DNA from 2 places in the Agromyces sp. LHK192 genome. Region 2 is predicted to be linked to the other one. Evidence: riboswitches for the same ligand, from Rfam matches in the RefSeq annotation. Region 2 holds a riboswitch; the other holds the start of a gene.

Region 1 (14,375 bases), 1.1 Mb from region 2:
ACCTCACCACCGAACTCGGCCAGATCATGCAGGCCGTCGAGCAGGTGAGCGCCGTCGCGACGCCCGACGTCCCGCCGACGAGCCACCCGATCCCGATGCGCAACGTCTTCCGCGACGACGTCGTCGGCGACAACGTCCTGACGAACGAGCAGGCGCTCTCCGGGGCGCCCGAGCGCGACGGCGATCGGTTCGTCGTCTCCGCGATCCTGGGGGAGGAGCAGTGAGCCACGGCGACGACCTGATCCGACTGTCCGCGTCCGACCTCGCCGCCCGCCTGTCCGCCGGCGAGGTCTCGTCCGTCGAGGCGACGCGCGCGCACCTGGACCGCATCGCCGCCGTCGACGGCGCGGTGCACGCCTTCCTCCACGTCGCATCCGATCGTGCCCTCGCCGACGCGGCCGAGGTCGACCGCCGTCGTGCGGCCGGTGACGAGCTCGGCGAGCTCGCCGGCGTGCCGATCGCCGTCAAGGACGTCCTGGTGACCGAGGGCATGCCCTCGACCGCCGGCTCCCGCATCCTCGAGGGCTGGATCCCGCCCTACGACGCGACGCCCGTGCGCAAGATCCGCGACGCCGGCCTGGTGCCCCTCGGCAAGACCAACATGGACGAGTTCGCGATGGGCTCGTCGACCGAGCACTCGGCGTACGGTCCGACCCACAACCCGTGGGACCTCGACCGGATCCCGGGCGGCTCGGGCGGCGGCTCGGCCGCAGCGGTCGCCGCGTTCGAGGCGCCGCTCGCCCTCGGCAGCGACACCGGCGGCTCGATCCGCCAGCCCGCGCACGTCACCGGGACCGTCGGCGTGAAGCCGACCTACGGCGCCGTGAGCCGATACGGTTCGATCGCCCTCGCGTCGAGCCTCGACCAGATCGGCCCGGTCACGCGCACCGTGCTCGATGCCGCCCTGCTGCAGGACGTCATCGCCGGGCACGACCCGCACGACTCGACCTCGATCCCCGATGCGTGGCCGTCGATGGCCGACGCGGTACGCCGAGCGGATGTCTCGGGCCTGCGCATCGGCGTCGTCAAGGAACTCGACTCCGACGGCTTCCAGCCCGGCGTCCGCCAGCGGTTCCACGAGGCGATCGACCTGCTCGAGCGCAACGGCGCCGAGATCGTCGAGGTCTCCACGCCGAACTTCGAGCACGCGATCGCCGCGTACTACCTGATCCTGCCCGCCGAGGCCTCGTCGAACCTCGCGAAGTTCGACTCGGTGCGCTTCGGCCTGCGGGTCACGCCCGACGGCGGCGGCACGGTCGAGCAGGTCATGTCGGCGACGCGCGAGGCCGGATTCGGCCCCGAGGTCAAGCGCCGCATCATCCTCGGCACCTACGCCCTGTCCGCCGGCTACTACGACGCGTACTACGGCAGCGCCCAGAAGGTGCGCACGCTCGTGCAGCGCGACTTCGAGCACGCGTTCGCGGACGTCGACGTGCTCGCCACGCCGACCGCGCCGACCACCGCCTTCAAGCTCGGCGAGAAGTTGAACGACCCGCTGTCGATGTACCTCAACGACGTGGCGACCATCCCGGCGAACCTCGCCGGCGTTCCGGGCATCTCGCTCCCGGTCGGCCTCGCGCCGGAGGACGGGCTGCCGGTCGGCATCCAGTTCCTCGCGCCGGCACGCGAGGACGCCCGCCTCTACAACGTGGGCGGTGCGCTCGAGCAGCTGCTGCTCGCCGAGTGGGGTGCGCCCCTGCTCGACCGCGCACCCGCGCTGTCGACCCACGAACTGCTCGCGACCGAGGAAGGCGCCGTCTGATGGCCCGTGTCGAACTGATGGACTTCGATCGGGCGCTCGAGCTGTTCGAGCCGGTCATCGGCCTCGAGGTGCACGTCGAGCTGAACACCGCGACGAAGATGTTCTCGGCGGCGCCGAACCCGGCGAACTCGGCCAACCACGGCGCCGAGCCGAACACGCTCGTCTCACCGGTGTGCCTGGGCCTGCCCGGGTCGCTGCCGGTCGTGAACGGCGAGGCCGTGCGTTCCTCGATCTCGCTCGGGCTCGCGCTCGGCTGCGAGATCGCACCGTCGAGCCGTTTCGCGCGCAAGAACTACTTCTACCCGGACCTCGCGAAGAACTACCAGATCTCGCAGTACGACGAGCCGATCGCGTTCGACGGCGAGGTCGAGGTCGAGCTCGAGAACGGCCGCGTCTTCCAGGTGCCGATCGAGCGTGCGCACATGGAGGAGGATGCCGGCAAGCTGACCCACGTGGGCGGCGCGACCGGCCGCATCCAGGGCGCCGAGTACTCGCTCGTCGACTACAACCGCGCGGGTGTGCCGCTCGTCGAGATCGTCACGCGGCCGATCGTCGGTGCCGAGGCGGATGCCCCTGCGCTGGCGCGCGCATACGTCTCGACGATCCGCGACATCGCGCGGTCGCTGGGCATCTCCGATGCACGCATGGAGCGCGGCAACCTGCGCTGCGACGCGAACGTCTCGTTGCGGCCCCGTGCCGCCGAGGGCGAGCCGGTCGCGCCGTTCGGCACCCGCACGGAGACGAAGAACGTGAACTCGTTCCGTTCGATCGAGCGCGCGGTGCGGTACGAGATCCAGCGCCAGGCGGCGATCCTCGCCGGAGGCGGCTCGATCACGCAGGAGACGCGCCACTGGCACGAGGACACGGGAACGACGAGCCCGGGCCGGCCGAAGTCCGACGCCGACGACTACCGATACTTCCCGGAACCCGACCTGCTGCCGGTCGAGCCCTCGGCCGAGCTGATCGAGGAGCTCCGGGCGGCCCTGCCCGAGGCGCCCGCGGCGCACCGTCGACGGCTCAAGACCGAGTGGGGCTTCACCGACCTCGAGTTCCAGGGCGTCGTGAACGCGGGCCTGATTGCCGAGGTCGAGGCGACCATCGCCGCCGGTGCCTCGCCCGCCGCGGCCCGCAAGTGGTGGACGGGCGAACTGCAGCGCATCGCGAACGCCGAGGGGCGGGAGCCGGCCGAGCTGGTCGAGCCCGCCGCCGTCGCCGAACTGCAGCAACTCGTCGACGCCGGCACACTCACCGACAAGCTCGCGCGGCAGGTGCTCGAGGGCATGATCGCGGGCGAGGGTACGCCGCAGGAGATCGTCGACGCTCGGGGCCTCGCGGTCGTCTCCGACGACGGCGCCCTGATCGCGGCGATCGATGAGGCGCTCGCGGCCCAGCCCGACGTGCTCGAGAAGATCCGCGACGGCAAGGTGCAGGCGGCCGGCGCCGTGATCGGCGCCGTTATGAAGGCGATGCAGGGCAAGGCGGATGCCGCGCGCGTGCGCGAGCTCGTGCTGGAGCGCGCGAGCGCCGGGTAGTCCTCGCCCGACTTCGTCCGGGGCCGGTCGCGTCGATGACGTGACCGGCCCCTTCGGCGTGTGCCGTTCACAGGAATCGGATGGGATCGACGGATACCGTGTGGGTCACCCCGAGAGGAACGAGGACGTCATGGGATTCCTGGATCGACTCTTCGGCACGCCCGAGCCGCAGCGCCGGCCGGTGCCGCCGGTACCCGGCCCGGGTCGGCCGGTTCCGCCCGGAGGCGCCGCCAGGCGGCCGATGACCGACGACGAGCTCGCGGTCGAGCGGTATCGCTACCTCCTTCGCACCGCGCCGCCCGAGTCCATCGAGGCCGTGCACGCCGAGGCGTTCGCGAAGCTCACGCCGCAGCAGCGTCACCTCGTGTACGCGAACCTCGCGGCGCAGCTGCCGCCGGGGGAGCAGGTGCTGTCCGAGGAGCCGTCGGCGCTCGCACGGGCCGCGACGCGCGCCGAGCTGCGCCAGCCCGGCACGATCGAACGCACGATGTCGTCGATCCCCGGGCCCGGGGCATCCGGGTTCCAGCCGGGAGCGCCCGGATACGGCCAACCCGGTGGGGCGGGTGCCCAGCAGGGCGGTCCGGGCGCGCCGGGGCGGCCGCAGTTCGGTGGGACCGGGTTCGGTTCGATGTTCGCCGGTTCGCTGCTCGGTTCGATCGCGGGGTACGTGGTCGGATCGGCGATCGTGTCGGCGTTCCTGCCCGACCCGTCGGCATTCGAGGCCTCCGGCGATGCCGGTGCGGGCGATGCCGGTGCGGGCGATGCCGGTGCCTCGACCGAGGCGGCCGGCACCGATGCCTCCGGCGACGGCGGCTGGGGCGACTTCGGCGGCGGTGACTTCGGCGGCGGCGATTTCGGCGGTGACTTCGGGTTCTGATCGACCCGCCCAGCGGTCGATGTCGGCGGCCCGACGTAGGCTCGCAGGGTGAGCAAGCAGGACGGCTCGTCACGGCAGGTGACGACGGGCCCGGTCGATGATTCGGCGACCCCGATCCTGCACGTCGACATGGACGCGTTCTTCGTCTCGGTCGAACTGCTCTCCCGTCCCGAGCTCCGCGGCAGGCCCGTCCTCGTCGGCGGAACCGCGGGGCGCGGCGTGGTCGCTGCGGCCAGTTACGAGGCCCGCAGGTACGGGGTGAACTCGGCGATGCCGATGTCGGTCGCGCTCCAGCGCTGCCCGAACGCCGTCGTGCTGCGCGGCGACTATCGCAGGTATACGGAGTACTCGAAGCGCGTGATGGAGATCCTCGGCGACGTGACGCCGTTGGTCGAACCGCTGTCGATCGACGAGGCGTTCCTCGACGTCTCGGGCGCGCGCCGCCTGCACGGCAGCCCCGGGCAGATCGCCTGGTCGATCCGCGAACGCGTCCGTGCCGAGACCGGCCTCACCTGTTCGGTCGGCGTGGCCGCCACCAAGTACGTGGCGAAGGTCGCGTCGGGTCGGGCGAAGCCCGACGGGATGCTGGTGGTGCCCGCTGCCGACACGCTCGAGTTCCTGCGGCCGCTGCCGGTCTCGGCGCTGTGGGGGGTCGGTCGGGTGACCGAGGAGTCGCTGACGCGTATCGGCCTGCTGACCGTCGGCGATGTCGCGGAGACACCGCCGGAGGCGCTCGAGCGCGCCGTCGGACCGGCGCTCGCGACGCGACTGACGCAACTCGCGAACGGCATCGATCCTCGCGAGATCACGGTGCAGCGCAGCGAGCGCAGCATCGGTCACGAGACGACGTTCGACCACGACCTGACCGACCCGGAGGAGATCCGGAGGGCGCTGCTCGGGCTCGCAGGCAATGTCGCCGCGAGGCTCCGCAAGGCGGGCACGACCGCCCGGACCGTGGTGCTCAAGCTGCGGTACGGCGATTTCCGCACCGTGACGCGCTCGCGCACGCTGGCGGAGCCGACCGACGTCGCCAGGCGCATCTACGAGGAGGCGTCCGGCGCGCTCGACGAGTTGGTGGGTGCGGGCGTGAAGGTCCGACTGGTGGGCGTGCGAGCGGAGCAGCTCCGACCGAGCGGCGGCGCCGCCCTGTGGGACCCCGACGAGGACTGGCGCGACGCCGAACGCACGATCGACGAGGTCGTCGCCAAGTTCGGACGGGGTGCGGTCAAGCCTGCGGCGCTCGTCCGTCGAGACGGTAGCGGCGCCGTCGCGGGTGCCAGGTTCCGCCGTCCCCTCGACGACGATGATGAGGCGTGAGCTCCCAGCGCAAGGGGGTGTCGCGTGGGCGCGGCCGCCGGTAGCGTGGCGGCATGGCTGAATTCGTACTCGAACTCGCGGAGAACGTCGGCAGCGTCGGCGTCAAGACGTCCTACGGCGAACCCGTCGACGTCGGCGGGAGCACTGTGATCCCCGTCGCGCTCGGCTGGTACGGCTTCGGCGGTGGCAACGGCACCGACGACGAGGGCCAGCAGGCATCGGGCGGCGGTGGCGGCGGCGGTTCCATTCCGCTCGGCGCATACATCGGCAGGAGCGGCGGCGATGTCCGGTTCGAGCCGAACCTCATCGGCCTGATCCTCGCGGCGACGCCGCTCGTCTGGGTCACCGGCAAGGCACTGCGCTGGGTCATCCGGGCGCTCAAGCGCTGACCATTCACCGCATCATCGAGGGGCGCGCACGGCGGAGGCCGGTCGTGCGTATACTCGTGCACTGAACACGGGAGTCCGGTGAGCCGGGCTGAGAGGAAGGTTCTCCAACCTTCGACCGTCGAACCTGATCTGGGTCATGCCAGCGCAGGGAGGGCAATCACATCTCGTTCCCGTGCCGCTTTCCTTCGAACGAAAGGGCACGACAGTGCACGCAACCACCTCCGTCGCAACCGAACCCGCCACCGGTCGTCGCAACCTCCGCTGGCGGGTCGTCGACATCGTCGTGGCAGCCGTCCTCGGCGTCGCGACCGGCCTCCTCTTCCTCTTCTGGAACAACGTCGGGTACGCATGGTTCTCCGCGGCCGACGCGGTCACACCCGGGCTCGGCGGCATCGCCGTGGGCATCTGGCTCATCGGCGGGGTCCTCGGCGGACTCGTGATCCGCAAGCCCGGCGCAGCGCTGTTCGTCGAGCTTCTCGCGGCACTCGTCTCCGCGCTCGTCGGCAATGCCTGGGGCATCGAGACCCTGTACTCGGGGCTGGCGCAAGGTCTCGGTGCCGAGCTGGTCTTCGCCGCCTTCGCATACCGGCGATTCGGCGTCGTGACCGCGATGCTCGCCGGCGCTTCCGCAGGCCTCGGTGCCTGGACGCTCGAACTGTTCACCTCCGGCAACCTGCAGAAGTCGGCGGAGTTCCTCGGCATCTACCTGGGCACGCTCCTGGTATCCGGTGCGGTACTCGCAGGACTGCTCGGATGGCTCATCGTCAGGGCGCTCGCAGCGACGGGCGCGCTGAACCGATTCGCCGCCGGTCAGTCGGTCACGCAGCGGGTCTGAGGATGACCGGGACCGAACGGCTCGCTCCGGCGACCGTGGAGGCCAGGGGATGGGGTTGGCGGCACGCCGGCCGCATCCGTTGGGCCGTCGACGGGGTCGACCTCGAGATACGACCGAGCGAGCGCGTCCTCGTCGTCGGCCCTTCGGGCGGCGGCAAGTCGACGCTGCTCCACGCGCTCGCCGGCGTGCACGGCGGTGCGGAGGAGGGCGAGTCGAAGGGCTCGCTCCTCGTCGACGGCAGGGAGCCCGCCGCCGCACGGGGACGGGCCGGGCTCGTCCTCCAGGACCCCGACTCCCAGGTGATCCTCGCCCGCGTGGGCGACGATGTCGCGTTCGGGTGCGAGAACCTCGGCGTGCCCCCGGAGGAGATCTGGCGACGCGTCGAGCAGGCGCTCGACGCGGTCGGGCTGGACCTCCCGCTGCAGCATCCGACCAACGCGCTCTCGGGCGGTCAGAAGCAACGCCTCGCCCTCGCGGGTGCGCTCGCGATGCGACCCGGGCTGCTGCTGCTCGACGAGCCGACCGCCAACCTCGACCCCGACGGGGTCGCCGAGGTGCGCGATGCCGTCGGCCGCGTGCTCGACGCGACCGGTGCCACCTTCGTCGTCGTCGAGCACCGGGTGGACGTGTGGCTCGGGCTCGTGGACCGCATGGTCGTTTTCGGACGGGACGGCAGGCTGATCGCCGACGGTGCTCCGGAGGCCGTGCTCGAGGCGCACCGTTCCGCGCTGCTCGATGCCGGGGTCTGGGTACCCGGCGTGCCGGCCGACGCCGGGACTCGACGCGACGTCGGTGGGCCCGCGCTGTTGCGCGCCGAGCACCTCTCCGTCGGGCGGACGCGCGGGAAGGTCGTGCAGTCCGACCTCGACCTGGATCTGGTCGAGGCGACGAGCACGGTGCTGACCGGACCGAACGGTGCCGGCAAGTCGACCGTGGCGCTCACGATGGGCGGCCTGCTTCCGGCGCTCGCGGGTCGGGTCGTGGCATCCGATGCGCTGGCGCGCGGGGCGGGAGCCGAGCCGATCCGGTGGCGGTCCAAGCAGTTGCTGAGCCGCGTCGGCACGGTGTTCCAGGAGCCCGAGCACCAGTTCGTCGCGCGCTCCGTCCGCGAGGAGGTCGGCGTCGCCCTCCGGGCGCTCGGCCGGCGGGACGACGCCGCCGCACGACGCCTCGACGAGGTGCTCGAGCGACTGCGACTCGATCACCTCGCTGCCGCCAACCCGTTCACCCTCTCGGGCGGCGAGCAGCGACGGCTGACGGTCGCCTCGGTGCTCGTCGCGCAACCGTCGGTGGTGATCCTCGATGAACCGACGTTCGGCCAGGACCGGGTGACCTGGACCGAACTCGTGCGACTGCTGCGCGAACTGGTCGACGGCGGCGTGTCGCTGCTGTCGGTGACGCATGACCGTGCGTTTCGCGAGGCGCTGGGGGATCGGCACCTCGACCTGCGCCCGGCCCTCGGCGGCGCGACCGTCGGCAGCGCGACCGTCGGCAGCGATCGGAGGGCCGCATGACCGCGGTCAGAACCGACGCCGCGCAGGCGGCCGGAGCACGCGACGCAGGCGCGCGGACACGGGAGGGAGTGCGCCTGCGGTTCGTCGACCGTGTCAACCCGGTCACCAGACTCGCCGCGGCGATGGTGCTGACCACGCCCCTGCTGCTCACGGTCGACTGGGTGAGCGCCGCCGTCGCGCTGGGGGTGCAGCTCGTGCTCTTCTTCGCGGCCGGTGTGACCCCGCGGCTGCTCGTGCGACGGACCTGGCCGATCCTGGTCGCGGCACCGATCGCCGGTATCTCGATGCTGTTGTACGGTCAGCCCGAAGGCGAGGTCTACGCCGAGGTCTGGCTCGCGAGGATCAGCGACGGCTCGATCGAGCTCGCCATCGCAGTCACCGTCCGCGTGCTCGCGATCGGCCTGCCCGCCGTGCTGTTGTTCCTCGACGTCGATCCGACCGACCTCGCCGACGGGCTCGCCCAGGTCTGGCGGTTGCCGAGCCGGTTCGTACTCGGAGCTCTCGCCGGGACCAGGCTCGTCGGGCTCTTCGTCGAGGACTGGCGGGCCATGGCGCTCTCGCGACGAGCTCGGGGGATCGGCGACCATGGTGCCATCCGCCGCTTCGCGACCATGGCGTTCGCGCTGCTCGTGCTCGCGATCCGTCGCGGCAGCAAGCTGGCGACCGCGATGGAAGCCCGCGGATTCGGCAGCGATCGACCCCGCACGTGGGCGCGCACGTCGACCGTCGGCGCTCCTGATGCCGGGCTGATCGCGATCGCGGCGGGCATCGCCGCGCTCGCGGTCGGCGCCTCGCTCGCGGCGGGAACGTTCCACCCGGTGTGGGCGTGACCCCGACCCTGACCTGCGACGCCGCCGTGGCCGCCGTCCGCCGGGCGGCGGCCGCGGTGCACCGTCCGGTGATCGCGATCGACGGTGCGAGCGGCAGTGGCAAGTCGACGTTCGCGAGCACCCTCCAGGGCGCATGGCCCGACCGTCGCATCGACGTGATCCGACTCGACGACGTCTACCCGGGATGGCACGGGCTCGACGCGGGCGCGTCGACCGTGCGGCGCCGGATGCTCCTCCCGCGCGCCCGGGGCGCCGTCGGTGCGGTCCCGCGCTGGGACTGGGCGGCGGGCGTCGTCGCGGGCATCGACCGGCTGCCGCCGGGACGCCCGCTGATCGTCGAGGGCTGCGGCGCCTTCGCCGCGGTGCGACGACTCGATGCGGCGCGCGTGTGGCTGGTGGCATCCGACGACCTCCGCAAGCGCGCCGCGCTGGCCCGTGACGGCGGCGCGTTCGATCCGTACTGGGACCTGTGGGAGGCGCAGTGGCGACGGTACGTCGCACGGACGCGGCCACACGTGGCGGCGGACCTGATCCTGCGGAGCCGGATCGGATGATCGCGGCGTGCTCGGGCGTCCTCCGCCACGCGGGGCGTACGGTGGACACCATGAGTGCAGCAGAGACCGGCGAGTACCTCGCCGAGTTCATCGACGGCCCGCTCGAGGGGGAGTTCGAACGTCGCGCGCTGGTCGGCGGCGCCTCCGAGGAACGGCTCGCCCGGGTCGCGGCGGTCGACGGCCTCGAGTCGTTGTTCTGGTATGACCGTGTCGACCAGGTCGACGGCGACGAGGGGATCCATGCGAGGTTCCGGTTCGATCCGGGCGACTCGGACCCGGTCGAGTTCGACCCGGACGACAACGAGTAGCGAGCGACGGTCGTGATCAGTCGGCGAGGAACTCGCCGATGATCGCTCCCGGGTTCGTGAGCCGCCAGACCGGGCCGGGGTCCGAGATCGCCGCGGAGAGTTCGAGCGGTGAGGCGAGTTCGCCCTCCGGCGTCGGCACCGCGACGCGGCCGACGGCCGTTCCGGAGCCTGCTGTCGTGAACGGGTCGACCTCCAACGCGACCTCGCCGTCGGCGGAGGCCCATCCGGTGCTCGTGCGGGTCGCCTGCGCGAGCAGGTCGGCGCGGTCGCCCCAGGCGGAGACCACGGTGCCGTACGCCGTCCCGGCCGTAATCACCTCGACCGGGTTCGACGCCGCGGCGGCGGACTGGGTGGCGGCAGTGACCGCCGGATCGAGCGTCTCATAGTCGGGCATCAGCGTCATCGCGCCGACGAGGCGAACCGCATCGGAGCCGTCGGCGGACGGCACCTCCGTGGTGTACACGAACGTGATCGCCGCCTGGTCCGTGAAGCTGCGCGTCATCGCCCGTACGCCCTGGTCCGACAGGTGCGAGATCGCGTCCAGGATCGAGCGCGCCCCCACGCCCTGCGACGACTGACCAGCGAGGATGGCGGCGATCGCCGGATCGGCGACCGCCAGCCCGGCCAGCCGTGCGAGTTCGGCCGCGGTCCCGACGTTGTCACCGGAGAGTCCCGTTGCGTCAGCGACGCTGAGCGTGGTGAACCCGTTCGCCGCGAGCCACTCGTTCGCGCCGGCGACGTACTGGTCGACGCTGCCGAACGCCCAGCGGGCGAGGGTGTCGGCGTGGTTGTTGCTCGAGGCCATGAGCACCGCGCGGATGACGTCGCGTTGGGTCCAGTTCTCGCCGGGCGAGACCTGGAGCGCGCGTGATCCCTCAGACTGGTACCGCAGGTAGTCGGTGTAGTCATCGGGCCCGATGCGGATCGACGGCCCGTCCGACCCTGCGGCGAGGGGCAGCGAGTCCAGCGTGGCGAGCAGCGTCACGAGCTTCGCCGCGCCGCCGATCGGCACCACGTCGGTGCTTCCCCCGGTCGCGATGAGCTCGGTCTCGCCGTCGACGGTGACCGCGGCCAGCGCGCTCGCTCCCTCCGCGGGAAGGGTCACGGGCGACGTCGCCGGCGCGGTCGCCCCGGCGCTCGCGGGTTCGACCGCGACGGCGGGAAGCGGACCGAGGAGCATCGCCGGGCCGTACACCCCGATGAACAGGATCGCGAGCGCGCCGAGGGCGATGCCGACGATGCGGCCGGGGCTTCGGGTCATGCTCTCAGGCTAACGCGAGCCGCGGGCGCCGCCCGACGTCGAAACGCTCCCGTTCGTCACGCCCAGCCGAGTTCGTGCAGGCGGTCGTCGTCGATGCCGTAGAAATGGGCGATCTCGTGCACGAGCGTGACATGGATCTCGTCGCGCAGCGCCTCCTCGTCGTCGCAGATCGCCAGCAGCGGTTCGCGGTAGAGGATGATGCGGTCGGGCATCTCGCCGAAGCCGTAGCGGTCGCGGTCGGTCAACGAGGTACCGTCGTAAAGCCCGAGGAGGTCGAGCGAACCGTCCTCCGGGCGGTCCTCGACGACGAAGACCACGTTCTCGAGACCGTCGACCATGTCGTCCGGCAACGCGTCGAGTTCGTCGACCACGATCGCTTCGAACGCGTCGGCATCGAGGTGCATCTCGGGCTCCGATCGGGTGGCGGATGACGAAACCCCCGCCGCTCTCCGAACGACGGGGGTTCCAACCGGGTGAGTAACGGGGCTTGAACCCGCGACCTCCTGGACCACAACCAGGCGCTCTACCGACTGAGCTATACCCACCATGCGCGCACGATCTCACGATCGAGGCAACTCCACGAGCTTACACCACCTTGGCTGCGAACTCGTCCACGACGGTGGCCGCGAGCTCCTGCAGTTCCTGGCTCGACGGCCCCGGATCGGCGACGAAGACCGCGCGGCGGTAGTACTCGAGTTCACGGATCGACTCGAGGATGTCGGCGAGGGCGCGGTGACCGCCTTCCTTGGCCGGCGAGTTGAAGAAGACGCGCGGATACCAGCGCTTCGCGAGCTCCTTGATCGACGACACGTCGACGTTGCGATAGTGCAGGTGCGCATCCAGACGTGGCATGTACTTCGCGATGAACGCGCGGTCGGTGCCGATGGAGTTGCCGGCGAGCGGCGCCTTCTGCTCGTCGGGCACGTGCTGCAGCACGTACTCGAGCACCTGGTACTCTGCGTCGGCGACGCTCACGCCGTTCGGGATCTCCTCGATCAGGCCCGACTGGGTGTGCATCGCGCGCACGAAGTCGCCCATCGATTCCAGGGCGCTCGCGTCGGGTTTGATGACGATGCTGAGCCCAGCGTCGACCGGCTGGAGGTCGTAGTCGGTGATGACGACGGCGATCTCGACCAGTTCGTCGACCCCGAGGTCGAGTCCGGTCATCTCGCAGTCGATCCAGACGAGTCGGTCGGTCGAGGCTGCCATGGCGGCGAGTCTACCGGCAGCGACCGACCGGGCCGCGCCGCGCCGATCGGGTGCACGCCCGAGGTGTGCGCCCGGGGTGCGCGGCGTGGCGGAGACGGTGCCCCCGGCAGGAATCGAACCTGCGACCGACAGATTAGAAGGCTGCTGCTCTATCCGCTGAGCTACGGGGGCCGACATGGACAGCCTACCGAACGGCGGAGGCTCGGCTCGGTCCGCAGGCCGCCGAACGGTCGATTCCGTGCGTCAGCCTTCGATCGGGACGTGCGGTTCGTCCCCGTCGTGCGCGCGCCGCGCCTCAGGCGCGGGAGCATCGGGTGAGCGCCTTCGCAGCAGCAACGCGATCAGGGGGAACGCCAGGACCGAGCACATCCCGGCACCGACCAGGGCGGACGCCATGCCGCTCGGCAGGACGCCGTCCTCCACGCCGATCGACGTGACGGCGACGATGATGGGCAGGGCGGTCGCGCCGAACAGCGCGGTCGCCGATCGATCGCGCAGGCTCGCGCCCGCGGGCGCTGCGAACGACGAAGGGATTCCCCGGACCACGAGGAAGAGCACGAGGAACAGGGGGATCGAGGCGAGCGCGACGGGGTCGCCGATGAGCGCGGCGAGATCGAACGTGACGCCGGTCTCGATGAAGAACACCGGGACGAGCAGCCCGTATCCGATCGCCTCGAGCTTTCCCTCGATGACGGAGACCTCGCGTTCCGGGGCGCCGGTGAGCAGCAGGCGGTAGACGATCCCGCCGACGAAGGCTCCGAGGAGCATGTCGAGGCCGAGGACGACGCTGAGTGCGACGAGTGCGACCAGCACGACGACGACCAGTCGGATCGCGAACTGCCCGCTCGTGTGGAGGGTGTCGGTGATGACGTGGTGCAGGCGCCGGCCGATCCCGCGTGAGGCCATCCAGATCGCGAGGCCTGCGACGAGCGCGAACGCGATGACGACGATCAGGGCGACGATCGGCGAGTCCTTGCTGAGGAACAGCGAGATCGCGAGCAGCGGGCCGAACTCGCCCACCGCGCCGATCGCGAGGACGCCGATTCCGAACGGTGTCCGCAGGTCGCCCGCGTCCCTCAGGATCGGCATGAGCGTGCCGAGCGCCGTGGAGGTGAGCGCGATGCCGATGAACACAGCCGCCTCGAGCGACGGGCCGATCAGCAGCGCGATGCCGAGTCCGAGCACCAGGGATGCGAGCCAGCCGAACGCGGCGCGCTTCGCGGGCCGACCGCTGATCGCGCGGAAGTCGATCTCGTTTCCGGCGAGGAAGAAGAGCATCGCGAGGCCGAAATCGCTGAGCGCCTCGGTGATGTCGCTCGGCTGGATCCACCCGAGGATCGCCGGACCGAACACCAGGCCGAGCGCGATCTCGAAGACGATCAGCGGGATCGCCACGAAGCGGCCGAGCAGGCGGACGAGCAGGGGCGAGGCCAGGGCGATCACGGGGATGAGCAGCAGTGTGCTCACGGAGACGTCGACCTGCATCAGAACCTCCCCGTCGGTGCCGTCGTCCCGATGCTATCGCCGGGGCAGCGCTCGGCGGCGAACGCTCGCGGACACCGACACCGGGGGTGCGCGTTGCGAGCCCGTAACACCGCGCGGGTAGGGTCGTCGCATGCGCGACCTCCAGGCATCCATCATCGACGAACTCTGCGTGAGCCCGGTCATCGACCCCGCAGAGGAGGTGCGCCGCCGGGTCGCGTTCCTCGTGGACTACGTTCGCGCCACCGGTGCGAAGGGTCTCGTCCTCGGCATCAGCGGCGGGCAGGATTCCACGCTCGCCGGTCGGCTCTGCGCGCTCGCCGTCGATGCGCTCGTCGCCGACGGCGTGGCCGCTCGGTTCGTCGCCGTCCGGCTGCCGTACCGGGTGCAGCGCGACGAGGCCGATGCACAGGCGGCGCTCGGGTTCATCGAACCGCAGGAGACCGTGACGTTCGACATCCAGGGAGGCGTCGACGGCGTCGCGACCGACTACGAGCGTGCGCTG
Region 2 (14,375 bases):
TGGCCGACCGGGTCGCCGAACACCGAGACCGCGGTGAGTCCTTCGAGCAGATGGCCGCCGCGATCGAGACCGAACGACTCGCCGCCGACCGCCCGAACTGGGCCGACGACCGCCGATACGCCTTCACGCGGTCGATCGACGCCCCGCTCCGGGACGTGTGGCGCCGGATCACCGAGGCCGAGCTGCTCGCCGCCTGGTGGTCCCCACGCGACCTCCGGCTGTCCGAGCTGGAGTTCACGCCCGCCGTCGGCGGCCGGGTCGTCTTCGAGTACGTCGATGCCGACGACCCCGACGGGGCGGGCGGCGTTGTCGGGCGGGCCGAGGGCCGCGTCGACGCCGTCGACCCGGACCGGCGGATCGCCTTCCACACGACCCCGCTGCTCCCCGACGGCTCCGCGGCGTTCACCGCCCACCTCGACCTCGCCCTGAGCGGCGTCGACGGCGCGGTCACGCTCGAGGTCGACTACCGCATCACGGACAGCGTGATCGAGTCCGCCGACTTCGTCGCCGGCATTCGGACCGGCATGGAGGAATCGCTCGACGCGCTCGTGCGCGTCGCGGAAGCCGAGGCCGGCAGCACCAGCACTCCCACCACCGAGATCCAGGAGGATTGAGATGAACACCACCGAGACCACCACCACGCGCGACGTCGTCGTCAACATGAGCCTGTCGATCGACGGCCGGTACCACGGCCCCGCCGGGCCGCACGACATGAGCTGGATCGTGCCGTACGCGGTCACCGACGCGGCCCGCGACCACCTGACCGACCTGTGGAGCTCCGCGACGACCCAGCTGCTCGGCCGGGTCAACGCCGAGGGCTTCTTCGGCTATTGGCCCCCGGTCGCCGACCAGGCCGACGCCGAACCGCGCGACCGGGCCTACGCCGCCTGGATGCGCGACGCGGAGGCCGTCGTGCTGTCGAGGACGCTCACCGAGTCGCCGTGGCCGAACGCCGAGATCGTGAACCGGCCGGCGGCCGAGGTCGTCGGCGAGCTCCGGCAGCGCGAGGGCGGCGACATCGTCGTCTTCTCGAGTGCGAGCGTCATCCGCGAATTGCTCGAGGCCGATGCCGTCGACGTGCTCAGCCTGGGGATCTTCCCGGTGATCGTCGGCAGCGGCCCGCGGCTGTTCGAAGACGGGCTGCCCGCCGCGACCTGGAAGCTCGAGCGCGAGGTCCACGGCGAGGAGGGCGCGGTCTTCCTCACGTACCGTCGCGATCGCTCGGCCGACTGAGGCCGCCGACGGCGGCCGGCGTCGCATCGGGCAGCGCCCCGACGGCGCCGGCCGCCGACCGCGCGACCAGTGCGCCGGCGATGCCGACGGCGGCGCCGACCACCATCATGAGCGCGACGGGCCACCAGTGCCCGGCCAGCGCGACCAGGGCGGTGGCGAGCATGGGCGCGAGCCCCCCGCCGACGACCGCAGCCGCCTCGCGGCCGAGCGTGATGCCCGAGTAGCGCACCTCCGTCGGGAACAGCGACGCGTAGAGCACCGGCTGCACGCTGTCGGTCGCGGCGTTCATCGTGCCGAGGATGAGCGTCACCGACCCGATGATGAGCGCCGCAGACGCCGTGTCGAGCGCGAGGAACAGCGGCACGGTGAGCACGCCGAGGCCGGCGAGTCCGCCGATGACGACGGGCACCGCCCCGACCCGGTCGCCGAGGCGACCCCACAGCGGGCACAGCAGGGCCGCGAGTCCGGCGCCGCAGAGCAGCGCGGTCAGGGTCACCCACCGCTCGAGCCCGAGGGTGGTCGTCGCGTAGCTCAGGCAGAACACCGAGATGACGTAGAACACGGCGTTCTGGCCGGTGCGCATGAGGAACACGGCGACGACGCCGCGCGGCTGCCGGAACGCGTCGAGCAGGGGCCGCCGCGACAGCCGGTCGCGAGCACGGGCCGTCGTGAAGTCGGCCGTCTCGTCGACGCCGCGGCGCAGCAGCACGCCGATGGCGAGCAGCACGATGCTGGCCAGGAACGGCACCCGCCAGCCCCATGCGAAGAGCGCCTCCTCGTCGACGAGCGCGACGACGATCACGAACGCGAGGTTGCCGAGCACGAGCCCCAGGTAGAGCGCGCTCTGGATGAACGACCCGCGGAAGCCGTTGCGCCCCCGGGTGCCGTGATCGCCCGAGCCCTCCACCGCGAGCAGCGCCGCCCCGCCCCACTCGCCGCCGGTCGCCGCGCCCTGCAGCATGCGCAGCGCGACGAGCAGCACGGGTGCGAGCGCGCCGACCTGCGCGTAGGTCGGCAGCAGGCCGATGCCGACGGTCGCGGCGCCCATCAGGGCGACGGTCGCGACGAGCGTCGGCCGACGGCCGATGCGGTCGCCGAGCCAGGCCCACGCGATGCCGCCGATCGGGCGGGCGATGAACCCGGTCGCGAACGTCGCGAACGACAGGATCGCCGCGAGCGTCGGGTCGCTGCCCGGGAAGAACAGCACCGGGAACACGAGGGCGGCGGCCGTTCCGTAGAGGAAGAAGTCGTACCACTCGAGGAGCGTGCCGAAGGATGCCGCGAGCAGCGCCTTGCGCGCGCGACCCCGCGTGCCCGGCGATGCGCCGGGGGACCCGGTCGGGCCGGTTGCGACGATCGCCGCGCTCATGCCCGCACCGCCTCGACGGTCGAGCCGTCGCCCGAGGCATCCGACGGCTCGGCGGTCGAGGAGGGCGCGGAGCGACGGTCTGCGCCGTCTCGAGTCCCCATCGGCGCCGCGAAGAACGCGAGCTCGTGCTCCGACGACCGGCGGAACGCGTCGCGCATGCGCTCGCGCAGCTCGGGCGTCGCGTGCGCGGCGGCATCCGTCACGAATTCGATCGCATGCCGGGTCGCCGCCGAGAAGCCGGGGTCACCGTAGGTCGCGAGCCAGGAGGCGTACGGGTGCTCCGCATCCCGGGCGAGGTCGCCGAAGTCGCCCGCGGCGAGGCGCTCGCCGAGGTCGGTGTAGAGCCAGAAGCACGGCAGGGCGGCGGCGATCAGCACCGGGTACTCGGCCCTGGCGGCCGACGCCAGCAGGTGGTCGAGGTAGGCGGTGGTCGTGGCGTCCGGTCGTGCGGTCGCCGCGGCATCCGCTCCGCCGAGCCGGGTCTCGTGGAGTTCGAGCTCGCCGACGATGCAGCCGTGCGCCGAGTTCGCCCAGAATCCCTGGGCCGCCGAGTCGGGTGCGAGGCGGGCCGCCTGCGCGAGCACGCGCGCATAGTCGCGCAGGTAGAGGGCGTCCTGCGCGATGTAGCGCAGGAAGGGTTCGCGCTCGAGCGTGCCGTCGGCGAGCTGCCGGATGAACGGCAGGTCGTCGATGCCGGCGCGCACGTCGGCGATGCCGGCCCACCAGTCGGCCTCCACCTCGGCGGGGGTCGGCGCGGTGTCGAGGCCGCCGCGCGACCAGAGCCCCGCGAAGTGGTGCACGGGTCCGTGACCGGCCCCGACGGCGAGCGACTCGCCGTGGCGCAGCGACTCGCGCAGCCAGCGCCGGGCCTCGTCGATGGCGGGCTCCCATGCGCCGAGCGCGACCCGGAGCGTCGCGATCGCCGACGACAGCGAGCATCCGGTGCCGTGCGTCGCCGACGTCGCGATTCGGGTGCCGGGGAACTCGACGATCGACGCGGATGCCGCATCGACCAGCGCATCGGGTGCGTCGGCGCCGCCGACGTGTCCGCCCTTCGCGAGCACCCGCACGCCGAAGCTCGCCGACACGGCCTCGGCCTGCGCGATGACGCCGGCCCAGTCGCCCGCCGGCGCCGTGCGCGCCAGCACCGCGAGCTCGGGCACGTTCGGCGTGATCAGGTCGGCCAGCGGCAGCAGTTCGCGCAGTGCCTGTTCGGCGTCGGCGTCGAGCAGGCGATGCCCGCTGGTCGACACCATCACGGGGTCGAGCACCACGATGGGCGGACGGCTCCGGCGCAGCCACGCGCCGACCGTGCGGATCACGTCGGCGTTCGCGAGCATGCCGATCTTCACGGCGTCGATCGCGATGTCGTCGGAGACCGCGGCCAACTGCTCGGCGAGGAACGCGACCGGCGGCACGTGCACGTCGCGCACGCCCTGCGTGTTCTGCGCGGTGAGCGCGGTGATCGCGGCCATGCCGTAGCCGCCGACCGCGGCGATCGACTTGAGGTCGGCCTGGATGCCGGCGCCGCCCGACGGGTCGCTGCCGGCGATGCTGAGGACGCGGGGGATCGGCCGGCTCATCGCGCCGCCTCCCACGCCGAGGCGAACGATCTCGCGGCCTCGGCCGGATCCTCTGCGGCGCAGATCGCGGAGACGACCGCAAGGCCCGCGGCCCCGGCCGCGCGGAGTGCGGGAGCATCCGACTGCCCGACTCCGCCGATCGCGACGCACGGCAGGTCGGTCGCGGCGGCGAACCGGGCGAACCCGTCGACGCCCAGCACCGGCGGGTGGTCGGGCTTGGTCGGGGTGGGGCGGATGACGCCGACGCCGAGGTAGTCGACCGTGCCCGCGGGCACGCGCGCCAGCGCGGCGAGGTGCTCGGGCTGGTTCGCGGTCAGGCCGACGATCGCGTCGGCGCCGAGTGCCGCCCGGGCGCGTTCCACGGCGGGGTCGGCCTGTCCGAGGTGCACGCCGTCGACGCGGATGCCGCGGGCCCGCGCCGCGATCGCGGCGTCGAGCCGGTCGTTGACGACGAGCACGGCGCGCCCGTCGATCGCGTCGGCGAGCTCGCCGAGCTGCTCCACGATCTCGGCGTCGGTCGCGCGCTTGTCGCGAAGCTGCACGATGCGCACCCCGCCCGCGACCGCGTCGGCGACCACGGCCGCCACGCCGCGTTCGCCGCACAGCACCGGGTCGGTCACCAGGTAGAGGGAGAGGTCGAGGGCCGTTCGCACGCCGGTCACGCGAGCACCTCCTCGGCCGGCGTCGCGGCGCCGGTCAGGGTCAGGTGCGCGCGGTCGTGCAGATCGGCCGAGTCGACGACGGCGAGCGCGTCGAGGAACCCCACGGCGAAGGTGCCCGGGCCGACCGGCGCGCCGTCGGCGCCGGGCGTCGCCGCGAGCTCAGCAGCGACGGTGTAGACGAGGTTCGCCGCGACGACGGCCTCGAACGCCGAGACCTCCGTGCCGCGCGCAGCGGCGAGGAACGCCGCCGTGACCGCGCCGAGCGAGCATCCGCCGCCCGTCACGCGCGTGAGCAGCGCGTCGCCGTTGGCGACCCGCGCGGTCTGCACGCCGTCGGTGATGAGGTCGACCGGGCCCGACACCGCGACGATGGCGCCCGAGTCGAGCGCGAGCCGGCGGGCCGCGTCGGCCGCGGCATCCGTCGTGTCGGCGGCATCGACGCCCCGGCCGCCACCGCCGGAACCCGCCAGCGCGAGGATCTCCGACGCGTTGCCGCGGATCGCGGTCGGCCGCGACGCCAGCAACTCGTGCGCGAGCGCGGTCCGCACCGGCAGCACGCCGATCGCGACCGGGTCGAGGACCCACGGCGTGCCCGCGGCGCTGGCCGCGGCGACGGCCTCGCGGGCGGCGTCGCGCTGCTCGGCCTGCGGCGTGCCGAGGTTCACGAGCAGGCCGCCGGCGATGCCCGCGAACATGCCCGCCTCCTCGGGGATGTCGACCATCGCCGGCGACGCGCCGACGGCGAGCAGCGCGTTCGCGGAGAAGTTCTTCACCACCGTGTTGGTGATGCAGTGGATGAGCGGGCCCGTCGATCTGAGACGGTGGAGCACCGCGATCGCGGTCTCCGTCACCTCGGTCGATCGGCGGGCAGGGTCGATGAACAGGCGATCGCGCATGGCGACATCCCTTCGCTAGTCCGAACTAGATCAGGTTCGACGGGTGTGATCTCAGCCGCGGATGCCCCGCACGACGATCGCGCGGAGCGGGGCGGCACCCCGTGTCACTCCGACCGAGCATAGACCCACGCGGATGCCGCGTGCCGAGCATGACCGTCGTGGTCGCGGACGTCCTCCGTCAGCGCTCGGGGTCCAGTACGCCGTCGGGATCCCGCAGTGCGATGGCGGGTCCGCCGTCGGGCCTCGGGCCGACGATGGACGGCAGTTCGCGGAGCACCTCGCGCACGGCGCCGCCGACGCGGGTCACTCCCTCGAGGTCGAGCACGAGGCATCCGTCGCCGCCGAGGAGGGGCCGCAACCGGGTCGCGAGCTCCTCGACCTGGGCGAAGTGGAGCTCGCCGCGCAGGTGCGCGATCCGGTGGTCGCCGTCTTCGCTGACGGCGGCGATCGGCGACCGCATCTCCGGCCCCTGCGAGAGTACATGCAGACCGAACCGTGCCGAGAGCGCCTCGAGGATCGCCACGCCCCGCACGCTGTTGCCGCGCGCGTCGAGGCGGGGGCTGAACGTGCCGATCCCGAACTGGCCCGGCTGCACGGCGACGATGCCGCCGCCCACGCCGCTCTTGCTGGGCAGCCCGACCCGGACGAGCCACGTTCCGGACTCGTCGTACATGCCGCAGCTCGTCATGACGGAGGTCGTCCACCTGGCCGCATCGGCGCTGATCACGCGGTCGCCCGTGAGCGGATTGACGCCGCCCGCGGCGAGGGTCGCCGCCATGATCGAGAGGTCCCTGGCGGTGACGGCGACCGAGCACTGGCGGAAGTACGCGGTCGTCGCGACCTCGACGCTCGAGGTGAGCGCGCCCGTCGCCCGTGCGAGGTGCGCGAGCGCGAGGTTGCGGTCGGCGGTGCCGGCCTCCGACGAGAACACCTCCTCGTCGACGACGAGGTCGCGGGCGGCGAACCGCCCGAGGCCGTCGACGATGTGGGCCGCCTTCGCCTCGGCCGTGCCGCCTAGGATGAGCGAGGAGGTGACGATGGCACCCGCGTTGATCATCGGGTTGAGCGGGCGCCCGGTCGCCTCGTCGAGGCTGATGGCGTTGAACGGCTCGCCGCTCGGCTCGAGTCCGACGTGTTCGAGCACCGCCTCGAGCCCGAGTGCGTCGACCGCGAGCGCGAACACGAACGGCTTCGACACCGACTGGATCGTGAACGCCGTGTCGGCGTCGCCGGCTACGTGCACGTCGCCGCGCACGCTCGCGATCGCGATGCCCAGTCGGTCGGGGTCGACCGCGGCCAGCTCGGGGATGTAGTCGGCGAGTTCGCCGCCCCCGACCGGCCGGGCGCGATCGAGCACGCGGTCGAGGATGGCCTGCACGGCGATGTCGAGGTCGAGCGGCATGCGCCCAGTCTCGTCGTGCGGACAGGTGTCGGCCAGTCTCGGTTGCCCCGTGAACGGGGGTGTCCCGTGACGCGCGCCGGGGCGGCGCAGCGCAGTAGCGTGGAGGCGCCGGTGCACCCCGACCGGCTGCTCCGCCCGCTTCCGGGCCGTGAGGCCCGCCCCCACGCACCACCGCGCAACCCCCTGCGAGGCATCATGAACCGTCGGATCATCGGCGTGTCCGCCGCGTTCGCCGCGGTCATCGTCGCCTGCGTCGTCTCGCCGATGGCCGGTGCCGCACAGCCCGCGGACCCCGTCCCGCCGGTGCCGTTCGCGATCGAGCGTGCCGGCGCGCTCGCCGCGGAGGCGGCGCGACTGCCGGAGGAGGTCGCGGCGGCGTCCACAGCGGAATCCGCGCCGGAGGCCACGCCGGCGGCTGCGCCTTCGGCGGTTCCGGACACGGTTCTCGGCCTGCCCGTCGAGGGGCTGGCGCTTGGTGGGTTCGCGGTGCTGGCCGGCGGGCTCGCCGTCGCCACGGTCCTGGTCGCGCGTCGCCAGAAGGCCTGAGGAGGTCGCGGCCGCCGGATCAGTCGGCGGTGACCGGCACCGTCGACGGCGCCGACGGCTTGCGATGCGTCCACCGGTACACGGCGTGCACGATCGCGAGCCCGAACCCGGTCGTGCCGTGCGGTCCGTACGGCTCGTACGCGCGCAGCTTCGTGATGTGTTCGCCATCGGTGTCGATCACGAACACCTGCGGGAAGTCCAGACGCCGTGCGCCCGCCTTCAGCACGTGGTGCGTCGAGGTCTCGACGACCGCCGACAGCCCGTCTTCGGTGAAGAACCAGCGCTCGATGTCGAACCGCATGCTCGTCATCTGCGAGAGCCCCCACTCGAGTCCCTCTCGCACGGCGACGATGCCCACCATCTCGGGGTACGGGTAGTGCGGGTCCCAGAAGACGACGTCCTCGTGCATCGTCGCGGCCGCGGCGGCGAGGTCGCGTGCCTCCACGCCGGCGAACATCGACTCGATCAGCTGCTGCACCCGTGCGGTCATGCCGCACAACGTAGCAGTCGGCGACGCGGGTCGCGGTTGCCGCGTCAGAACGTCGATCCGAGCGGATGCTCGTCGTCGGTGAACTCGCCGCCGATCGGGTCGTCGAGCGGAGCCGATGTCGGCGCGAGGGGCGATGCGGCGCCGTCGCGCGCGAAGGCGACCGCGAACGCGTCGTCCTGCGGCTCGTACCCGATCGCCCGCCCGGCGCTGAGGTCGAAGGCGTCGGGCGCGTTCGCCGACACGCCCCACACGATGTGGTGCGCTCCGTCGTCGAGCCGCAGGGTCGCCTCGATGAGCCGGGCCAGGTCGCCCGGCGACAGCCAGCGCGCGAGCGCACGTCCGGTCGCGGGCTCTGCGCCGAACTGGCAGATGCGAGCCGACACGACACCGAGGCCGTACCGGTCGGCGTAGACGCTGCCGAGCGCCTCGAGCGCGGCCTTGCTGACGCCGTAGTAGGTGTCCGGACGTGCGACGAGCACCTCGGTCGTCGCCGCGCTCGCCGCGTCGACGAAGCCGACGGCGTGGATGCTGCTCGCGAGCAGCACGTTCCGGGCTCCGCCGAGGCGCGCCGCCTCGAGCACCTTCTGCGTGCCATCGATGTTCACGCGCAGGATGTCGGCCCACGGCCGTTCCGACGACAGGGCGGCCAAGTGCACGACGCCGGATGCCCCGGCGAGCGCGGCGCGGATCGCCGGGGCATCCTCGATCGAGGCCCGATGCAGCTCGACGCGATCCGAGAGGTCGCCCCACGGCCCGTCGGCCGTGCTCGCGGGCAGGTCGGTGTCGATCAGCCGGAGGGTGCGCCCGGGCCGGTCGAGCAGGCGCACGATCTCGCGGCCGATCCGTCCCGACGCACCGGTGACGGCGACGACGTCGGGCTGGTCCGGCGGGCGCGGCATCCGCTCAATCCTTCGCGTCCGCCTGCGCGATCAGGTCGCCCGCGTGGTCAGGCACCGCGTTCGCCCAGTTGCGCGGCGGGCGCTCGTAGCTGCCCGACGCCGGGCGCGGCGGGATCACGATCTCGTCGCGATCGACCGGCTCGTACGGGATCTTCGACAGCAGGTGCGCGATCATGTTGATCCGCGACCGGCGCTTGTCGTCGCTCTCGACCTCGAACCAGGGCGCCTCGGCGATGTCGGTGTACTCGAACATGATGTCCTTGGCGCGCGAGTAGTCCTCCCACTTCGTGATCGAGAGCACGTCGTTCGGGCTCAGCTTCCACCGGCGCATCGGGTCCTCGAGGCGGGAGCGGAACCGCTCCTCCTGCACGACGTCGGAGACGCTGAACCAGTACTTCAGCAGGATGATGCCGTCCTCGACGAGCATGCGTTCGAACGTCGGCGCCTGGTGCAGGAACCGGTGGTACTCCTCGTTCGTGCAGTAGCCCATCACGCGCTCGACGCCGGCCCGGTTGTACCAGGAGCGGTCCATCAGCACGATCTCGCCGCCGGCGGGCAGGTGCGGAACGTAGCGCTGGAAGTACCAGCGAGTCTTGTCGCGCGCGCTCGGCGTCGGCAGGGCGACGATGCGCGTGACCCGGGGGTTCAGGTACTCGGAGACGCGCTTGATCGTGGAGCCCTTGCCCGCGGCATCCCGGCCCTCGAAGATGACCACCACCCTCGCGCCCGACTGCTGCACCCACGCCTGCATGTCGACGAGCTTCGCCTGCAGTGCGAGCAGTTCGCGCTCGTAGAGCGCCTTGGGCATCCGTTTCGCCATGCGGCCTCCTCGTCGTCGCCGTCGGTTCGTCGCCGTCGTGCTGTTCACCAATTCAGGACCAGATCGGTCATGAGTGCAATACGCGGCCATGACCGCGCTGATCCTGAAAAGGTGCGTGGGTGCGGGGCTACTCGCCGAGGTTCACCCGGTACGACGGGATGAAGTCGACCTCGACATCGGCGGGGTCGATGCCCGCGTCGGTGATCGCCTCGACGAGGGCGTACGGGTCGGGCACGGGTTCGGGTCCGGTGACCCGCACGAGGACCCCGTCGTCGGTCGCCGTGACCGACACGAGGTCCCAGTCGACGTCGTCGGCCCACTGCCGGGCGAGGTCGCCGACCCTGTCTTCGAGGACCGCCTCGCCGCTCGTGCGCACGCTCGTGAACGTCAGCGGGATCGCGACGATGACGAGCATCGCGAAGATCGCGAGGTACGAACTGCGCCGGCTCATCTGGCCGACGACGGGGGCCTTCGCCCGGTCGATGCCCCACCGCTGCACGCCGAACAGCGCCATCACGACGATGCCGGTGCCGAGGATGGCGGCCACGTTCGTGAGGAACAGCAGCAGGGCGCCGAGCGACTGGTCGACCGCGCCCGACTCCGCGGCGATGCCGACGACGGTGAGCGGCGGCACGAGCGAGATCGCGATGGCGACGCCCGGGAGCGTGTCGGAGATGTCCTTGCGCACGAGCGCGATCGAGCCGACGACGCCGGTCGCGAGCGCGGCGAGCAGGTCGATGAGCTTGGGTGAGACGCGCCCGGCGATCTGCGAGTTGGTCTCGGCGGTCATCGGATTCGAGACCAGCATGGCGACGAGGTAGCCGACCGCGATCGCGGCGGCGGCACCCGCCACCATCATCAGGAACGAGCGGGTCAGGTTGCCGCGGTCGCCGAGCACGGTCGAGAGCATCGTGCCCTGGATCGGGATCATCATGGGCGCGACGATCATGGCGCCGATGACGGTCGCGGTCGAGTCGGCGACGACGCCGGCGGATGCGATCACGGCGGACAGGATCAGCAGCATCCAGAATCGGGAGATGCGTCGGGTGCGGTGCGGGCCGTCGAAGAGCACGGCGTCGCGCATGTGCGCGATCGTGTTGAGTGCGTCGGACGGCGGCGGAGTGGGGTCCTCGGGCGCGGCCGGGCTGGGCGATGAGGGCCGCTGCGGCGGCGGGACATCCGACATGGCCAGAGCGTAGCGCCGAGGTCGCGCCCCGGCGCGGAGGTGGGGCGTGGCGGAGCGGCCCTCGCTCGGCCGCATCGCGGTCACCGTCGCGTCCGGTTCCCAACGGGTGCGGGCGACGTACCATGGAGCATGGCCGGGTTCATGGCCAGACGCAGACGGGGTGCGGCTGAGGTCGAGGTCCGCGGCGCCGAGACGGCGAGGCGGGCCGCATCGGCGCTGCTCGCCGCCGACGAGCGGATCGGCCTGGCCGAGGAGGAGCTCGGCTTCGTCGAGGCGGCCCTCGGTGCCGACGCGACCGAGCTGCTGCGCCACCGGCTCGATGCGGCGCGGGGGTGCCTGAACGACGCGTTCCGGCTGTACCGGCTCAACCGTGCCGCGGTGCCGGGGGAGTCCGAGCTCGTCCGCGCGCGGGCCGTGCGCATCGTCCGGATGTGCGCCTGGGTCGACGAGGTCCTCGACGGCGGCGCATCGACGGACGCCGACCGCGCTGTCCCGCACGCCGCGGATCCGGTCGGCGGCCTCCCGCGCGTCGGCGTCGAACCCGCCCGCCGCGACGTTCGCCGGGTGATCGCGGTCGCCGATCGTCGATTGGATGCTGCCCGCGACGCGGTCGGCGCCGGAGGGTGGCGAGGCGGTGCCGAGGCTGTCGTGCGCCTCGCCGAGTCCGAGCACCTGCGGATGCGTCTCACCCACTCGGTTTCCGGCGACGGGGAACGCTCGGCCCTGCTGGTCTCGACCGACGGCGCCGACCATCGAGCGCGCATCCTCGCCCTGGCGCAACGCGTCGCCGACCTGGCGAACGAAGCGCGGCAGTTGGCGCGAGGCGGAGGCGCGGAGCGCGGCTTCGCCGTGCCGGCCGGCTCGCTCCTCGAGCCGCGCACCGACACATCCGACGATCGGAGAGGCTGAACATGAGCGACCGCACCGGTGACCAGGACCTGCCCGACGACCGCGAGTTCGCCGACTCCGCGGAGGAACAGGCCCGCCTGAAGGCGGAGCATGACCGCGAGCTGGGCGTCGACCCGTTCTGGGAGGGCGCGAACATCACCGAGAGCGACGGACCTGATCTCGAGGCGGGCGACGACCTCGACACTGGCGGCGGATTCCGCACACCCCGCGACTGAGGCCGCCGGTCGCTGCGGCGTGGAAGGTGTCGGTTCACGGGTTGACTGGCCTGCACACTAATCGACAGGTGTAGAATAGTTGCGCAAACCAGACAACGGGGTCGACACCCCTGCACGGCCATGCGCCGCCTTCGATGCCGACCTCTGCCCGCGCCCTCCCGATCGGGCGCCGGGCGATCGACGGAAGGAACGGCAACACATGGCACGCGTCAACGGCAAGGTCGCACTCATCTCGGGCGGAGCCCGCGGCATGGGGGCATCCCACGCCCGGCTGCTCGTGGAGGAGGGCGCGAAGGTCGTCATCGGCGACCTGCTCGACGCCGACGGCGAGGCGCTCGCCGCCGAGCTCGGCGAGAACGCGCGATACGTCCACCTCGACGTGACCGACTACGCGCAGTGGGAGCAGGCGGTCAAGGTCGCGGTCGACGAGTTCGGCGGCCTCGACGTCGTCGTGAACAACGCCGGCATCGCGAACTTCGGCTCGATCGAGGAGTACACGCTCGAGGCGTGGGACAAGATCATCCTGATCAACCTCACGGGCGTCTTCTACGGCATCAAGGCCGCGATCCCCGCGCTCAAGGCCTCGGGCAAGGGCTCGATCATCAACATCTCGTCGACCGCGGGCCTGCAGGGCTACGAGGCGCTGCCCGGCTACAACGCCGCGAAGTTCGGCGTGCGCGGGCTCACCAAGAACGCAGCCCTCGACCTCGGCCGCTACAACATCCGCGTGAACTCGGTGCACCCGGGCTCGATCCGCACCCCCATGACCGAGGGCCTCGACGCGGCGCAGAACCACGTCGCACTGCACCGGCAGGGCGAGGCGATCGAGCTGTCGAACCTCATCCTCTTCCTCGCGAGCGACGAGTCGAGCTTCTCGACCGGCGCCGAGTTCGTCGCCGACGGCGGCGAGACCGCCGGCCTCGCGCACTACGAGTCCTGAACCCCCACGGTTCGGTGAACGGATCGATGAGCGGATGCCCCGGCCGGGGCATCCGCTCATCGCGTCCGGGCTCCACGCATGGGGCTTCCGCCCATGAGGGTTCCATGCAGTGGGGCGACGCGCGATCGGCTGCCGCTGCACGACGCGACCGGGTCTAAGGTGTTGCGCGTGCGCCTCGATCCCCGACAGATCCGGACGCGTGAGCTGCTCGCCGAGGCCCTCACGCGCCTGCTCGAGCGCAAGACGCTCGACGAGGTCACCGTCGCCGAGCTGTGCCGCGAGGCGGCGGTGCATCGCACGACGTTCTACGGGCACTTCGACAGCGTCGCCGAGTTCGCGTTGCAAGAATTCAGCCAGAGCATCGACCGGATCGCCGAGGTCGACGTCGACCCGCGGGCCGAACGCCCCGTCGACGTGTCGCGGCGGTACGTGGACTCGATGCGCGACATCCTGACCCTGGTCGCCGACGAGCGAGCCGGATACCGCACGCTGCTCGGTTCATCGACGCGCGGCGTGTTCCGCATCGCCCTCGAGGAGCGGCTCCGCGAGCGCGCTCGGCTCGCGCTCGAGGTATGGCGCGATCAGGACGTACCGGGCGCGCCCCGCACCGACGACGCCATGGATCGCGCCGCCGCGTTCATCGCCGGCGCGCTGGTCGGCATCATCGAGACCTGGTCGTCGAGCGACGAGACGGATGCCGCGACCGCCGCCGAGGAGGTCGGCAGCCTGCTGCCGGGTTGGTGGCCGCGGGCCTGAGCGACTGGGTCTGAGCGGATGGGCCTCAGTGGCTTGGTGGTGGACGCTGGCGGGGGACCGGCCGGGAGTGCAGCGCCGTCAGTTCCGCGCTTCGACGCGCGCGAACGCTCCGCCTGAGGCGCGGAGGATTCCCGCAGGTCCCTGCTCGATCACGCGGCCGCCGTCGAGCACGACGACGGCCGCGTCGTCGGGCACCAGGTCGGCGCGGTGGGTGATCTCGACCACGGTCAGGCCCAGGCGGCGCGCCACGAGGCGGTCGCGCACGAGTGCTGCGGTCGTCGCGTCGAGCTGGCTCAGCCCTTCGTCGAGCACGAGCACCTCGGGGTCTGCGACGAGGGCCCGGGCGAGCGCGAGGCGCTGCAATTGCCCGCCCGAGACCGAGCGACCGCGCTCGCGCACCGGCGTCTCGAAGCCCTGGGGGAGCGAGGCGATCCAGTCGGCGAGCCCGACGAGGTCGACTGCTTCACGC

What was found. A riboswitch is a leader RNA that binds a small molecule or an ion and turns the genes downstream of it on or off. The one in region 2 is predicted to bind thiamine pyrophosphate.
Region 1: another riboswitch for thiamine pyrophosphate. It lies ahead of ELQ40_RS10555 (ECF transporter S component); the one in region 2 lies ahead of thiM (hydroxyethylthiazole kinase).

Annotation. Positions count from the first base shown of each region.
Region 1 covers NZ_CP034753.1:2,329,657-2,344,031, reverse strand. The annotation lists gene gatC (Asp-tRNA(Asn)/Glu-tRNA(Gln) amidotransferase subunit GatC) at 1-224, shown strand, start outside; gene gatA (Asp-tRNA(Asn)/Glu-tRNA(Gln) amidotransferase subunit GatA) at 221-1,762, shown strand; gene gatB (Asp-tRNA(Asn)/Glu-tRNA(Gln) amidotransferase subunit GatB) at 1,762-3,294, shown strand; gene ELQ40_RS10570 (hypothetical protein) at 3,425-4,171, shown strand; gene ELQ40_RS10565 (DNA polymerase IV) at 4,220-5,488, shown strand; gene ELQ40_RS10560 (hypothetical protein) at 5,542-5,877, shown strand; TPP riboswitch at 5,935-6,045, shown strand; gene ELQ40_RS10555 (ECF transporter S component) at 6,083-6,712, shown strand; gene ELQ40_RS10550 (ABC transporter ATP-binding protein) at 6,715-8,226, shown strand; gene ELQ40_RS10545 (energy-coupling factor transporter transmembrane protein EcfT) at 8,223-9,056, shown strand; gene ELQ40_RS10540 (hypothetical protein) at 9,053-9,610, shown strand; gene ELQ40_RS10535 (hypothetical protein) at 9,661-9,918, shown strand; gene ELQ40_RS10530 (hypothetical protein) at 9,935-11,179, opposite strand; gene ELQ40_RS10525 (metallopeptidase family protein) at 11,236-11,583, opposite strand; tRNA gene ELQ40_RS10520 (tRNA-His) at 11,652-11,724, opposite strand; gene orn (oligoribonuclease) at 11,765-12,388, opposite strand; tRNA gene ELQ40_RS10510 (tRNA-Arg) at 12,487-12,559, opposite strand; gene ELQ40_RS10505 (cation:proton antiporter) at 12,632-13,873, opposite strand; gene nadE (ammonia-dependent NAD(+) synthetase) at 14,004-14,375, shown strand, end outside.
Region 2 covers NZ_CP034753.1:3,405,989-3,420,363, reverse strand. The annotation lists gene ELQ40_RS15510 (metalloregulator ArsR/SmtB family transcription factor) at 1-614, shown strand, start outside; gene ELQ40_RS15505 (dihydrofolate reductase family protein) at 616-1,233, shown strand; gene ELQ40_RS15500 (MFS transporter) at 1,202-2,602, opposite strand; gene ELQ40_RS15495 (bifunctional hydroxymethylpyrimidine kinase/phosphomethylpyrimidine kinase) at 2,599-4,185, opposite strand; gene thiE (thiamine phosphate synthase) at 4,182-4,847, opposite strand; gene thiM (hydroxyethylthiazole kinase) at 4,844-5,743, opposite strand; TPP riboswitch at 5,734-5,855, opposite strand; gene glsA (glutaminase A) at 5,922-7,145, opposite strand; gene ELQ40_RS15475 (hypothetical protein) at 7,341-7,691, shown strand; gene ELQ40_RS15470 (nuclear transport factor 2 family protein) at 7,711-8,181, opposite strand; gene ELQ40_RS15465 (NAD(P)-dependent oxidoreductase) at 8,226-9,080, opposite strand; gene ppk2 (polyphosphate kinase 2) at 9,085-9,900, opposite strand; gene ELQ40_RS15455 (DUF389 domain-containing protein) at 10,028-11,086, opposite strand; gene ELQ40_RS15450 (hypothetical protein) at 11,228-11,995, shown strand; gene ELQ40_RS15445 (hypothetical protein) at 11,998-12,210, shown strand; gene ELQ40_RS15440 (SDR family oxidoreductase) at 12,410-13,150, shown strand; gene ELQ40_RS15435 (TetR/AcrR family transcriptional regulator) at 13,319-13,906, shown strand; gene ELQ40_RS15430 (ABC transporter ATP-binding protein) at 13,985-14,375, opposite strand, start outside.